DNA from 3 places in the Pseudomonas fulva genome. Region 1 is predicted to be linked to each of the others. Evidence: predicted binding sites of a transcription regulator. Region 1 holds the regulator's gene; each other region holds the start of a gene.
What was found. The regulator FliA, encoded in region 1, starts transcription of late flagellar genes. The targets are predictions, from matches to a motif close to CTAAAGTTTNNNNNNNNNNNGCCGNTAA.
Positions count from the first base shown of each region.

Region 1 (4,213 bases):
CGAAGCGATCGACCTGGCTGGCCATCAGCACCAGTTTCAGAAGATTGCTCTCGACCTCGGTCACCAACTGGGTGACGCGCTTGATCACCTGGCCGGTCAGGTCCTGGTAATCCTGCGCCAGCAGAATGTCGTTGAGATGCCCCGACAACTTGCTGGTGTCGCGCTGGCTGCGCGCCAGGAACAGCTCGATGCGCTTGGCCAGTTCACGGAACGCCTCGGCGCTCATTTCGCGGCGCATGAAACGGCCCCAATCCTCGGCGAGCGAATCGGCCTCGCTGCTCAGGTCGTTGACCAGCGGCGCACTCTGCTCGACCAGGTCCATGGTGCGGTTGGCCGCACGCTCGGTCATGGTGACCACATAGTTCAGGCGCTCGGTCGCATCGGCGATCTGCGAGACTTCCTTGGCATGCGGTACCCGGGGATCGAGCTGAAAGTTGACGATCGCGTTGTGCAACTCGCGAGTGAGCTTGCCGACTTCGAGGTAAAGACCCCGGTCGCGCGCCTTGTTCAGTTCGTTGATCAGCTGTACGGCTTCGCCAAAGTTGCCCTGTTCGAGGCTGTCGACCAGTTGGCGGGCATTGCTTTTCAGGGTCGACTCGAGGTCAACCTCGTTAGATTCATGGTGTTCCATAACAACCTCGCGGCAGACATCAGCCGTTAACCCGCTCGAAGATTTTCTCGATCTTTTCCTTGAGCACCTGAGCGGTGAACGGCTTGACTACATAGCCATTCACACCGGCTTGCGCGGCCTCGATGATCTGATCGCGTTTGGCTTCCGCCGTGACCATCAGCACAGGCAGGTGCTTGAGTCGCTCGTCGGCACGCACCGCGCGCAACAGGTCGATGCCCGTCATGCCCGGCATGTTCCAGTCGGTTACCAGAAAATCGAAGCTGCCGCTCTGCAGCATCGGCAACGCGGTGGTGCCGTCGTCAGCCTCTGCCGTGTTGGTGAACCCCAGATCACGCAAGAGGTTCTTGATGATCCGTCGCATCGTCGAGAAATCATCGACGATGAGGATTTTCATGTTCTTGTCCAAGTCGACCTCCGTACAGTCCTAAAACGCCTGCAACCTTGTGCAGCGCTTATTAATCGTGAAACCGGCCTGGCTGAACGCCGCAACCCATGCGCTCGGCTTTGCTGCGTTCACTGTGTGCCCCGCCCTGCTGTCCTGCATTTACCACAAGGACTGGCTCGACCAACTCCAACCCCTGAACAAATTCCTATGCGCGCCATTCCCCCAGCCGCGCTCGCAAACGCGCGGCACACTGGCTATGCAGCTGGCTGACCCGCGACTCACTCACCCCCAGTACCTCGCCGATTTCCTTGAGGTTCAGCTCCTCGTCGTAATACAGCGACAACACCAGCCGCTCACGCTCCGGCAGATTACTGATGGCATCGGCCAACGCGGCCTGGAAACGGGTGTCTTCCAGCTCATGCGATGGCCCGTGATGCAGGGAACTCGTGTCTTCCTGCAGGCCGCCGTTCTCGCCTTCCTGCAAGAGGTCGTCGAAACTGAACAGGCGGCTGCCCAAAGTGTCGCCAAGAATGCCGTAGTAATCTTCGAGACTCAATTGGAGTTCGGCAGCAACCTCGTGATCTTTAGCGTCACGACCGGTTCTGGCCTCAATTTTTCGTATCGCATCACTGACCATGCGGCTGTTGCGGTGCACCGAGCGTGGCGCCCAGTCACCCTTGCGCACTTCGTCGAGCATGGCGCCGCGGATGCGAATGCCGGCAAAGGTTTCGAAACTGGCACCCTTGCCGGCGTCGTACTTACGCGACGCCTCGAGCAAGCCGATCATGCCGGCCTGGATCAGATCGTCGACCTGCACGTTGGCCGGCAGGCGGGCCAACAGGTGGTAGGCGATACGTTTTACCAGCGGCGCGTGGCGCTCGATCAACTGATGCTGTGAATCTCGTGCTGTTGCCTTGCTGTACATTCGGAGTCCAGAGGCTGTCGTCATACAGCCGTGTCTGCAGTCGGTTGTTGCACCAGGCGCTCCACGAAAAACTCCAGATGGCCACGCGGGTTGGCCGGCAAGGGCCATGCATCGACCTTCTGGGCAATCGCCTTGAACGCCAGCGCGCACTTCGAACGAGGGAACGCCTCATACACCGCACGTTGTTTCTGTACGGCCTTGCGAACCGATTCGTCGTAGGGCACCGCGCCGACATACTGCAGCGCGACATCCAGAAAACGGTCGGTCACCTTGGTCAGCTTAGCAAACAGATTGCGGCCTTCCTGGGGGCTGTGCGCCATGTTGGCGAGCACCCGGAAACGGCTCATGCCGTGGTCGCGATTAAGCAGTTTGATCAACGCGTAGGCATCGGTGATGGAGGTCGGTTCATCGCACACCACCACCAGCACTTCCTGGGCCGCGCGCACGAAGCTGACCACCGAGTCGCCGATGCCGGCAGCGGTGTCGACGATCAGCACGTCGAGGTTGTCACTGATGTCGCTGAAGGCCTGGATCAGGCCGGCATGCTGCATGGGCGTGAGCTGCACCATGGCCTGGGTGCCGGAGGCCGCGGGCACGATGCGAATGCCACCGGGGCCCTGCAAAACCACGTCGCGCAGATCGCATTGGCCGTCGATGACGTCGGCCAGGGTGCGTTTGGCGGTCAGGCCGAGCAACACGTCGACGTTGGCCAGGCCAAGGTCGGCATCCATGAGCATGACGCGCCGACCGAGATCGGCGAGCGCCAGTGACAAATTCACCGACACATTGGTCTTGCCAACGCCGCCTTTGCCGCCGGTCACCGCGATCACCTGTACGGGATGCATACCCATGTTATCTATACACCTTATCTAACTTCACTGTGGGCCCTGGGGCCATTGTGCGCTGTCGCGGCGAGCACGACCAGCGCTTCGCCACACTCAACCCGTTCAACCGGCCTGCCTGGCCGGGTTCTGATAAAGCCCGGCGAACATGTCGGCCATGGTGTCTTCGCTCGGCTCGTCCGGCGCCTGCAGCCCGACGGCGCGGCTGACCAGCTGGTGGCTGCGCGGCACGTGCACGTCATCCGGGATGCGCGGACCATCCGCCAGGTAGGCTACCGGCAGGCGGTGGCCAATAGCCAGGCCCAAGACCTCGCCCATGCTGGCCGCCTCGTCCAGTTTACTCAGAATGCAGCCGGCCAGCCCACAACGCTTGTAGCTGTGATAGGCCGCCTTGAGCACCTGGGCCTGGCTGGTGGCGGCCAGTACCAGGTAATTGCGGGCATTGACGCCGCGACTGGCCAGCGCCTCGAGTTGCATGCGCAGCGCCGGATCGTTGGCGGGCAGGCCGGCGGTGTCGATCAGCACCACGCGCTTGCGCGCCAACGGCGCCAGGGCCTGGGTCAGCGACTGACCGGGGTCGACCTGGGTCACCGAGACGCCAAGAATCCGTCCCAGGGTCTTGAGCTGCTCCTGGGCACCGATGCGGTAGCTGTCCATGCTCACCAGGGCGATGCTGGCGGCACCATACTTGAGTACGTAGCGAGCGGCCAGCTTGGCCAGGGTGGTGGTCTTGCCCATGCCGGCCGGGCCGACCAGGGCGATCACACCGCCCTCTTCCATCGGCTCCTGCTTGGGCGTCTGGATCGAGTGGGCGAGGTGCGCCAGCACCATGCGCCAGGCCTGACGCTGATCGCCGATCGAGGCCACGCGCTCGAGCAGCGTGCGCGCCAGCTCGGCGGGCAGCCCCATACGCTGCAGGCGACGCCACAAGGTGGCCTGCTGTGGACGCCGGGCCTGCATCTGCCCCCAGGCCATGGAACCCATCTGCATTTCGATCAACTCACGCAGGCCATGCAGTTCGGAGCGCATGGAATCCAGCGCCGACTGATCGACCGAGGCCGCAGCCGGCTTCTGCTGCTGGCGCTGCAACACGGCATCGAGGCTGTCGGCGGACGGCGCGGCAGGCGCCGCGCCAAACAGCTGACGGTCCTTGCCGGCATCGGCCTGGCTGCGCGTGGTCAACTCGGCATGGGCCGAAGCAATCTTCGACTGGGTCTTGCGCAGCTCGGCTTCCAGCGCGGGGTTGGCCTGCCGCGCCGGTACCGGCGGAGCCTGATAATCGAGCGCAGCCGTCAATTCCACACCACCGGCCACGCGGCGGTTGGCGATGATGGTCGCATCGGCGCCCAGCTCATCGCGCACCAGCTTCATGGCTTGGCGCATATCGGCAGCGAAAAAGCGTTTGACCTGCATGGCCCGTACCCTCGATT
Region 1 covers NZ_CP082928.1:4,786,683-4,790,895, reverse strand. Annotated here, with positions in the region: gene K8U54_RS22140 (protein phosphatase CheZ) at 1-631, opposite strand, end outside; gene K8U54_RS22135 (chemotaxis response regulator CheY) at 651-1,025, opposite strand; gene fliA (RNA polymerase sigma factor FliA) at 1,222-1,965, opposite strand; gene fleN (flagellar synthesis regulator FleN) at 1,962-2,801, opposite strand; gene flhF (flagellar biosynthesis protein FlhF) at 2,889-4,196, opposite strand; gene flhA (flagellar biosynthesis protein FlhA) at 4,212-4,213, opposite strand, start outside.

Region 2 (4,213 bases), 2.3 Mb from region 1:
ATGGGCCTGATGCCTGCTGGCGTGTACCGCGCCGTTGCGCCGTGCGAGCTGCATGGCGTCAGCGAAGACGAATCCATCGCCAGCATCGAGCGCATCTTCAAGAACGATGCCCAGCCCCAGGACATCGCCGCGATCATCATCGAGCCGGTACAGGGCGAAGGCGGTTTCTACGTCAACTCGCCAGCCTTCATGCAGCGCCTGCGCGCCCTGTGCGACCAGCACGGCATCCTGCTGATCGCCGATGAAGTGCAGACCGGCGCTGGCCGTACCGGCACCTTCTTCGCCACCGAGCAACTGGGCGTGGTGCCGGACCTGACCACCTTCGCCAAGTCCGTCGGCGGCGGCTTCCCGATCTCCGGCGTCAGCGGCAAGGCCGAGATCATGGACAAGATCGCCCCCGGTGGCCTGGGCGGCACCTATGCCGGCAGCCCCATCGCCTGCGCCGCGGCCCTGGCCGTGCTCAAGGTGTTCGACGAAGAGAAGCTGCTGGATCGCTCCAACGCCGTTGGCGAGAAGCTCAAGGCTGGCCTGCGTGACATCGCCGCCAAGCACAAGGTGATCGGCGACGTGCGCGGCCTGGGTTCGATGGTCGCCATCGAGCTGTTCGAAGGCGGCGACCACAGCAAGCCGGCTGCCGAGCTGACCGGCAAGATCGTCGCCAAGGCGCGCGAGAAAGGCCTGATCCTGCTGTCGTGCGGCACCTACTACAACGTGGTGCGCTTCCTGATGCCGGTGACCATCCCGGACGCCCAGCTGGAAAAAGGCATCGCCATCGTGGCCGAGTGCTTCGACGAACTGGCGTAAGCCACAGCGTTGCAAAGGACCCGCTTCGGCGGGTCTTTTTTTGCCTGCGTTTTAAACCGCCGTACAGAGTCCGGGGGTTGCAGCGCCTGAGTGATAACCGCAGGACAAATGTGTCGAAAACCCGCCGCAAGCGTCTCTTCACTTGCTCGAAACGGCCTGTTGCCGCCATGCTCCATCGACCCGTCGCGGGAGGGATCATTGCGCGCCTGTTTCGGTCAAAGCTCGCGGTGCCTGCCCAAGGTGCAGCACGTCGCTCCCAGGCTCTCAAGGATATCGGTGTAGATGATTGACCACGATCTGTTGCTGGTAGGCGCAGGCCCGGCCCATCTTGGGGTTCTGCGGCGCTGGGCGCTGATCGAGCGACCGGCGGGGCGTATCGCCCTGGTGGCGGGTGCCGAGCACACCTGGCACGCCGGCATGCTGCCCGGGCTGGTGGGTGGTCGTTATTCGCCCCAGGATTGCCAGATCGGCCTGAGCGCACTGTGCCAGGCGGCGCAGGTCGAGCTGATCGTCGCGCCCGTTGCTGCGCTGGACGCCGCCACCCGCCAGCTGACCCTGGCCGATGACCGCGTGCTGCAGGGCAACTGGCTGTCGCTCAACGTCGGCGACCGGGTTGCCTGCCCGCCCCGTGAAGGCGAGGGCATGGACGTGCTGGCGGTGAAACCGGTCGATCAGTTCATCAGCGGCTGGCAGGCCTGGCAGCGCGACCCGCAACCCCTGGCCATTCTCGGTGGTGGTGTGGCGGGTGTGGAAATGGCTCTGGCGCTCGCCGATCAGGTGCCGCAGCTGGCGCTGTTCTGCGGTGAGCCGCTGCTGGCCGGGCACTGCGCCGGTTTGCGCATGCGCGCCTGGGGGCACCTGCGCATGCGCCGCGTGCAGGTGCGCGAGCACTGCCCGATCAGCCGTATCGACGGCAACTGCCTGATCAGCGGTGAGGCCTCCGTGTGGCACGGTGGCCGCCTGCTGCTGGCCAGCGGGGCCCAGGCGCTGCCGTGGATCGCCACCAGCGGCCTGAGCTGCGACGGCGACGGCTTCGTGCACACCGCCCCCACGCTGCAAAGCCATTCCCACCCCCAGGTGTTCGCTGTCGGCGACTGCGCCAGCCTGCCCGGCGTGCGCAAGAGTGGCCTGTATTCGATGCGCCAGGTGCCGGTGCTCGCCGCCAACCTGTCTGCGGCCCTGCGCGGCGGCGTGCTACGAGACTACAAGGCGCGCGGCCAACGCCCCCTGCTGCTGGCCAGCGGCGATGGCGGTGCCCTGCTGGGGTGGCACCAGTGGAGCGCAGGCGGGCAGCTCTATGGGCGCTGCAAGGACTACTTCGACCGCGCCTTCGTCAAACGCCATCGCCTCGAACGCTAATCGGCGTTTGCACTCTGCGACCAAAGTGCCATAGCCCGACACGCCGTCCAGTGATCAACTGATTCGCTTGGCCTTGCTGCTACAGATTTAGCCCGCACGGTCGATGAGCTAGGGATAGACGCGGCACTCTGCCGAGCGGCCAGGTTGGCTGCCAGCGCCGCACCATAAGAACAACGAGGTGCACCATGGACGTAGGGTTTACTCGTGATCGGCTCGCTTTGGCCTTGCATGTGCTCGGCCTGGTGACGTTGCTGGTGGTCTGGCAGCAGCTGCAGATGCCGCCTTACCTCGCCGCCGTCGCGCTGCTCTTGCTGGCGCTGTGGCCGTGGCTCGGCCCCTGGCGACGCCCGGCTGCTATGGCGTCTACAGCCGCCCCCGCGGCGTCGCTGGACACGCTGAGCCAGAGCCTGTCGCAGCACACCTGCCATAACGCCTTGTCCGCCGCTCAGGTGGCCTTCACCGTGCAGCAACTGGCCGGCCGGTTGCAGTCGCAGCTGGCCGCGGTCGAGCAGATCAGCGAAGGCGCCCACGCCGTGACCCATACCGAGCAGAGCAATGCCGAGCGTGCCGGTCAGACCCTTGGCGCCGCGCAGACCGTGCGCGCCAGCAGCGCCAGCGGCCAGACCGAGCTGCAGCAGGCCATCGCGCGGATGCAGCAGCTCAGCGCCCAGGCGGCGGCCAGCCGCGAGTTGATCGATGGCCTCGGCGCGCGGACCGAGCAGATCGAGCAGGTCACCCAGGTGATCCAGTCCATCGCCAGCCAGACCAACCTGCTGGCGCTCAACGCCGCCATCGAGGCCGCCCGCGCCGGTGAGCAGGGCCGCGGTTTCGCGGTGGTCGCCGACGAAGTGCGCAGCCTGGCCGGGCGTACCGCCAGCGCCACCGGCGAGGTGGGGCAGATGGTCGCCGATATCCGCCAGCAAAGCGCGGCGGTGGTCAGCCATATCCAGCGCCAGGCCGAAGAACTCGAAGCGGCCGCCCGGCAGGTCGAGTTCACTGGCGAGCAACTGCGCGGCATCGCCGACCTGGCCGCCGATGTCGATGCCCAGGTGGCGCAGATCAGCGCCGGCACGGCGAGCAATCACGGGCATCTGGCCGAGTTGCTGGTGGCGGTGGAGCAACTGCGGAGCGACGTGCGCAGCAGCGAGGATCAGACCCGCCAGCTGGGCAAGGCCGCCGAGCAACTGGTCGGCCAGGCGGAAAGCGTCAGCGAGCAGCTGGCCAGCGTCGGGCTCGACGACTACCACCAGCGCATCTACGAGCTCGCCCTGGAGGGCGCCGCTGCGATTGCCAGGCAGTTCGAGGCCGATGTCCAGGCCGGGCGCATCAGCCTCGCGGACCTGTTCGACCGTCAGTACCAGCCGATCCCAGACAGCTTCCCGGCCAAGTTCCGCACCCGCTTCGACAGCTACGCCGATGGCGTGCTGCCGGCCATCCAGGAGCCGCTGCTCAAGCGTCACGAAGGCCTGGTGTTCGCCATCGCCACCACGCCGGAAGGCTACGTGCCGACCCACAATCAGGCCTTCAACCATCCGCCCACCGGTGACCGCGCCGTGGACACCGTGAAGAGTCGCAGCAAGCGGCTGTTCAACGACCGCACCGGCATCCGCTGCGGCAGCCACCAGCAGCGCGTGCTGCTGCAGACCTACATGCGCGATACCGGTGAGCTGATGCACGACCTGTCGGTACCGATCCATGTGCAGGGCAAGCATTGGGGTGGTTTGCGCCTGGGCTACCGGCCGGAGCCGTGAGCGTGATTGTTTAGCCAGTGGCGATCTGAAGGTACGGCAATAACGATTTAACCTGACTGTCGCGGCGTGCGAGCCTCGGGGCATGTCTATCCCGGTCTGCCGTCCTGCCCACGCTCTTGCCCTGCCAGCCTTGCGCGCGCGGGGCCGGGCGCCCGAACCCACGGCATTGCCGCAGATCCTCGCCTTCTGGGCGCTCTGGCATTGCCGCCACGCCCGCCCGCCTGACGTCCTTTCCGCCCGCTGACTCCGATGGCTGCGCCATGTCCGCAGCCGCTGATGCCTATTTGTCTGCCTGCGCC
Region 2 covers NZ_CP082928.1:2,479,022-2,483,234, forward strand. Annotated here, with positions in the region: gene gabT (4-aminobutyrate--2-oxoglutarate transaminase) at 1-804, shown strand, start outside; gene K8U54_RS11130 (FAD-dependent oxidoreductase) at 1,087-2,163, shown strand; gene K8U54_RS11135 (methyl-accepting chemotaxis protein) at 2,520-3,914, shown strand.
Region 2: the regulator FliA is predicted to act here: its motif matches at 2,243-2,270, upstream of K8U54_RS11135 (methyl-accepting chemotaxis protein).

Region 3 (4,213 bases), 1.3 Mb from region 1:
TTTGTGCTGCAGCCGACGCGTATTGGCGCGTCGACCATGTCCACAGTTCTAGACCAGGCCGACCAATTGGCCTTCGCCGCGCCGATTCGCTCTGAGGCCAATCTGCAGAACCGCGGTAATGGCGTAATCACTCAGCCAACGCTGCAGACTACTGGCAGTGACATCAATCCGTCGGCCTTGGCAACAGCCTTTCCTGTTACGCCACCGGTTGCATTGACATACGATGCCGCTTCAAACAGTTTCGAGTTGCCAGCAGGTGCGACGTTGACGCGCGTTGACAGCAAGGGGCAGCCGATCATCCCCGCACCTACGCCACAATTCGAGCCTGGTCAGCAGAATAATTACCAACTGAGTATGCCTGGTGGCATTGTTATCAATATGAGTGTTAGCGGCCGTCCACAAGATGGTGATCGCTTCAACATTGCATTCAACTTGAACGGCGTCTCCGATAACCGCAACGCCTTGGCATTGGTGGGCCTGCAAAACAAACAAGTGGTGGGCGTGGATCCCAGTGTTACCGGTATCGCCACCGGCTCCAGCTTTACCGACAGCTATGGCGACCTGATCGAGCGTGTCGGCACGCTGACCGCCCAGGCTCGCCAGGATAACGACGCCACCGGGGCTATCCTCAAGCAAGCTCAGGACAACCGTGACTCACTCTCGGCGGTCAACCTGGACGAAGAGGCAGCCAATCTGATCAAGTTCGAGCAGTACTACAACGCTTCGGCTCAGGTTATTCAAGTTGCGCGCTCTTTGTTCGATACCCTGATTGGAGCATTCCGATAGGGGCATTCAGTTTGATGGTGCAGCTGCATCCAGCTCGATGCATAGCAAGATCGGGCAAACGAGTTAACGATCATTTCGTTCTGACCATCAGCAATGGCTAAATGGTAGAAATCCCCAAAGGGGTGCGGTACCGGTAGATCCCGGGCCGCCAGACAAGGCGAGGCAGTTATGCGTATTTCCACTCTCCAGGCGTTCAACAACGGCGTTCAAGGCCTGCAGCGCAACTACGCCAATGCCATTCGCACTCAGGAACAGATCAGCACCGGCAATCGAATCCTCACTCCGGCCGATGACCCGGTGGCATCGGTGCGCCTGCTGCAACTCGAGCAGCAGCAGAATGTACTGACACAGTACAAGGACAATCTGACGGCCGCGCAGAACAGCCTGACTCAGGAAGACGTAACGCTTAACTCGGTCAATACGGTATTACAGCGGGTGCAAGAGCTCGCCGTACGTGCTGGCGGTGGCTCGCTTAGTGCCGACGACCGCAAGTCGATTGCTGCAGAGTTGCGCGAGCGCGAGGATGAGCTTCTAGGGCTAATGAACAGCAAGAATGCCCGTGGTGAGTACCTGTTTTCAGGCTTCCAAGGCAAGTCGGAACCGTTCGTTCGCAATGCGGATGGCAGTTATAGCTATGAGGGTGATGAGGGGCAGCGCAAGGTCGAGATTGCAAGCTCCCTCAGCGTTCCCATTAGCGATAACGGCAAGAAGGTTTTCCAGAACATCATCAATGCAGGCCGCCTGCAGGCCGCGGTGCCAACTACAGTTGGTACGCCGCCCGTGCCATACACAACGCCTGCAGGGTCAACCCTCAGGACATCGACCCCTCTCGTTCAGGATGAAGTTGCCTTCGCAGGTAACCCCAAGTTCCCTGACGCAGGGATAGATATCGTCTTCAGTGATACCGATCCCAATAGCTATAAAATCTACGATGCCCAAACCGGAGCCGAGTTAGGTGACGGTGCAGTGGACGGCCGTGCGGAGAGCACTGACAAGCTGGTTTTCCGAGGTGTTGTAGTCAACTTCAACGGCACACCAGTTGGCGGCGAGCGTATTCAGATCACCGCGGATCAAAATGCCCAGAAGCAAGGTGTGCTGGACTCCATTGCCAATTTGCGCAAGGCGTTGGAAGGCGAACCATCCACACCTGAGGGCAATTTCGTGGTTCGCGATGCAGTCGCGCAGGCCCTGACGAATTTGTCGAACGCCAGTATCAATGTGGACAGCGCACGCGGGGATATCGGTGCCAGATTGAACATCATTGATAGCGCAAAAGCCGATAACGATGACGTTACCTTGGTCAACAAGTCGACCCAGGCAGAGCTGCGCGAGCTTGACTATGCGGAGGCGATGCCGCGCTTGGCGTTCCAGACATTGATTCTCGAAGCGGCGCAGCAAAGCTACGTAAAAATCAGCGGCTTGAACCTGTTCAATAAGCTTTAACGCTTCCGCCTTGCGTTCGACTTGTGAGGCGTGCCAGCTCGGCGCACACGTCGCGGTGAGTTTTGCATGTGCTGATCAGGCTTTGCTTTTTTAGCCAAACGTTGTTGGGCTGGGAGTTTGCAGCCGCTGGCGTTTATCTCTGCCAGAGGTAATCGCTGATCATTGGTAGCCCTTCAGGCCTTCGCAATCCGGTCGATATCCTTTCTAGCAGGTGCAGTCAGCTACCCAATGCCTGCAGGCGGCACGAGTTGAAAAGGGCTTGCAAAAAAAATTAGCAGGGCCCTAAAGCTTCCACCGAATACGCCGATAAAGACTACGAATGCGAAGTAACTGGGTGCCTGAGCAAGGCGATGGCCCAAGCGCTCGCACCACCCGGCTACCTTTAGTACCCGCCCCTTGGAGGCATGCAATCATGGCACTTACTGTAAATACCAACATCGCGTCGCTGAACACCCAGCGTAACCTGCAGTCTTCGTCCAACTCCCTGGCAACCTCCATGCAGCGCCTGTCTACCGGTAGCCGCATCAATAGCGCCAAGGATGACGCAGCAGGCCTGCAAATCTCTAACCGCCTGACCAGCCAGATCAGCGGCCTGAACGTTGCGGTGCGTAACGCCAACGACGGCATCTCCCTGGCTCAGACCGCTGAAGGCGCTCTGCAGCAGTCCACCAACATCCTGCAGCGTATGCGTGATCTGTCCCTGCAGGCTGCCAACGGCAGTAACGACTCGGTTGACCGCTCCGCGCTGCAAAAAGAAGTTGGCGCGCTGCAAAACGAATTGAGTCGTATCGCCGAAACCACCACCTTCGGTGGTCGTAAGCTGCTGGACGGCTCGTTCGGCGCTACTGCCTTCCAGGTTGGTGCGAATTCGAACGAAACTATCGATGTGACAATTGGTAATGCCAGCTCTAACAAGATTGGTGCATTCACATCTGATAAGAGCGGCAGTGTTCTTGGTACCGCAGTACTCGGTGCTACGGCTACCAATTATCAGCCAAATGGTACAATGACCATCTCCGCCAATGGTAAAGAGTTCAAAGCTCAGGATATGGTTGTGACTGACACAGCCTCTGAAGTTGTGAAGAAAATCAATGCCGCAGGATCGCCAGTTAAGGCCTCTGCTCGTACTGATGCCGTGCTCACATTGTCTGGTAACGTAGGCACGTTCGATCTGAAAATTGAGCTATCTAAATCTGATAATACTAAAGTCGACTCCACTATTGACCTAAAAGGACTAACTAGTGCTGAGCAGGTTGTTAGTGCTGTCAATGCGAGTGGTGCCGGTATTAGTGCAAAAGTAAATGGCAACGGTACGCTTGAAATTAGTTCTGCAGACGGTGCTTCTATGAAGTTCACCGCAAGCGGCATGAGCAATGCAGCTACCCCTGCTGCACTTGTTGCTGCAGATATTAAGCTTCAGGCGCGATCAGCTGAAGACTCTGACGGTGATAATGCGGGCGATCTTTCCGCTGCTCAGGACATCGCTGCAGTTGCAACGGGTGCTATTGCAACAGGTGCCGTTAAACTGAGCTCATCTGCAGCTTATTCATTAACTGGCACTGCTGTAGCTAAGGTAACAGGAGAGTCTGCAGGCACATTGTCAAAAATTAGCGATGTTGATGTAAGTACTGCTTACGGTGCGCAGAATGCTATCGATGTGATCGACGCCGCCATCGCGTTTATCGACTCGCAGCGTTCGGATCTGGGTGCCGTACAGAACCGCTTCGACAATACCATCTCCAACCTGCAGAGCATTTCGGAGAACGCCGAAGCTGCCCGTAGCCGCATCAAGGATACTGACTTCGCTGCCGAAACCGCCACGCTGGCCAAAAACCAGGTGCTGCAGCAAGCCGGTACTGCGATCCTGGCCCAGGCCAAGCAGCTGCCGCAGTCTGTGCTCAGCCTCCTGCAGTAACGCGAGTCGTTACGGAGAAGTAAATAAAGGAGGGGCTAGCCCCTCCTTTATCCATTGATACGAGGTGAA
Region 3 covers NZ_CP082928.1:609,818-614,030, reverse strand. Annotated here, with positions in the region: gene flgK (flagellar hook-associated protein FlgK) at 1-786, shown strand, start outside; gene flgL (flagellar hook-associated protein FlgL) at 955-2,229, shown strand; gene K8U54_RS02705 (flagellin) at 2,642-4,144, shown strand.
Region 3: the regulator FliA is predicted to act here: its motif matches at 2,512-2,539, upstream of K8U54_RS02705 (flagellin).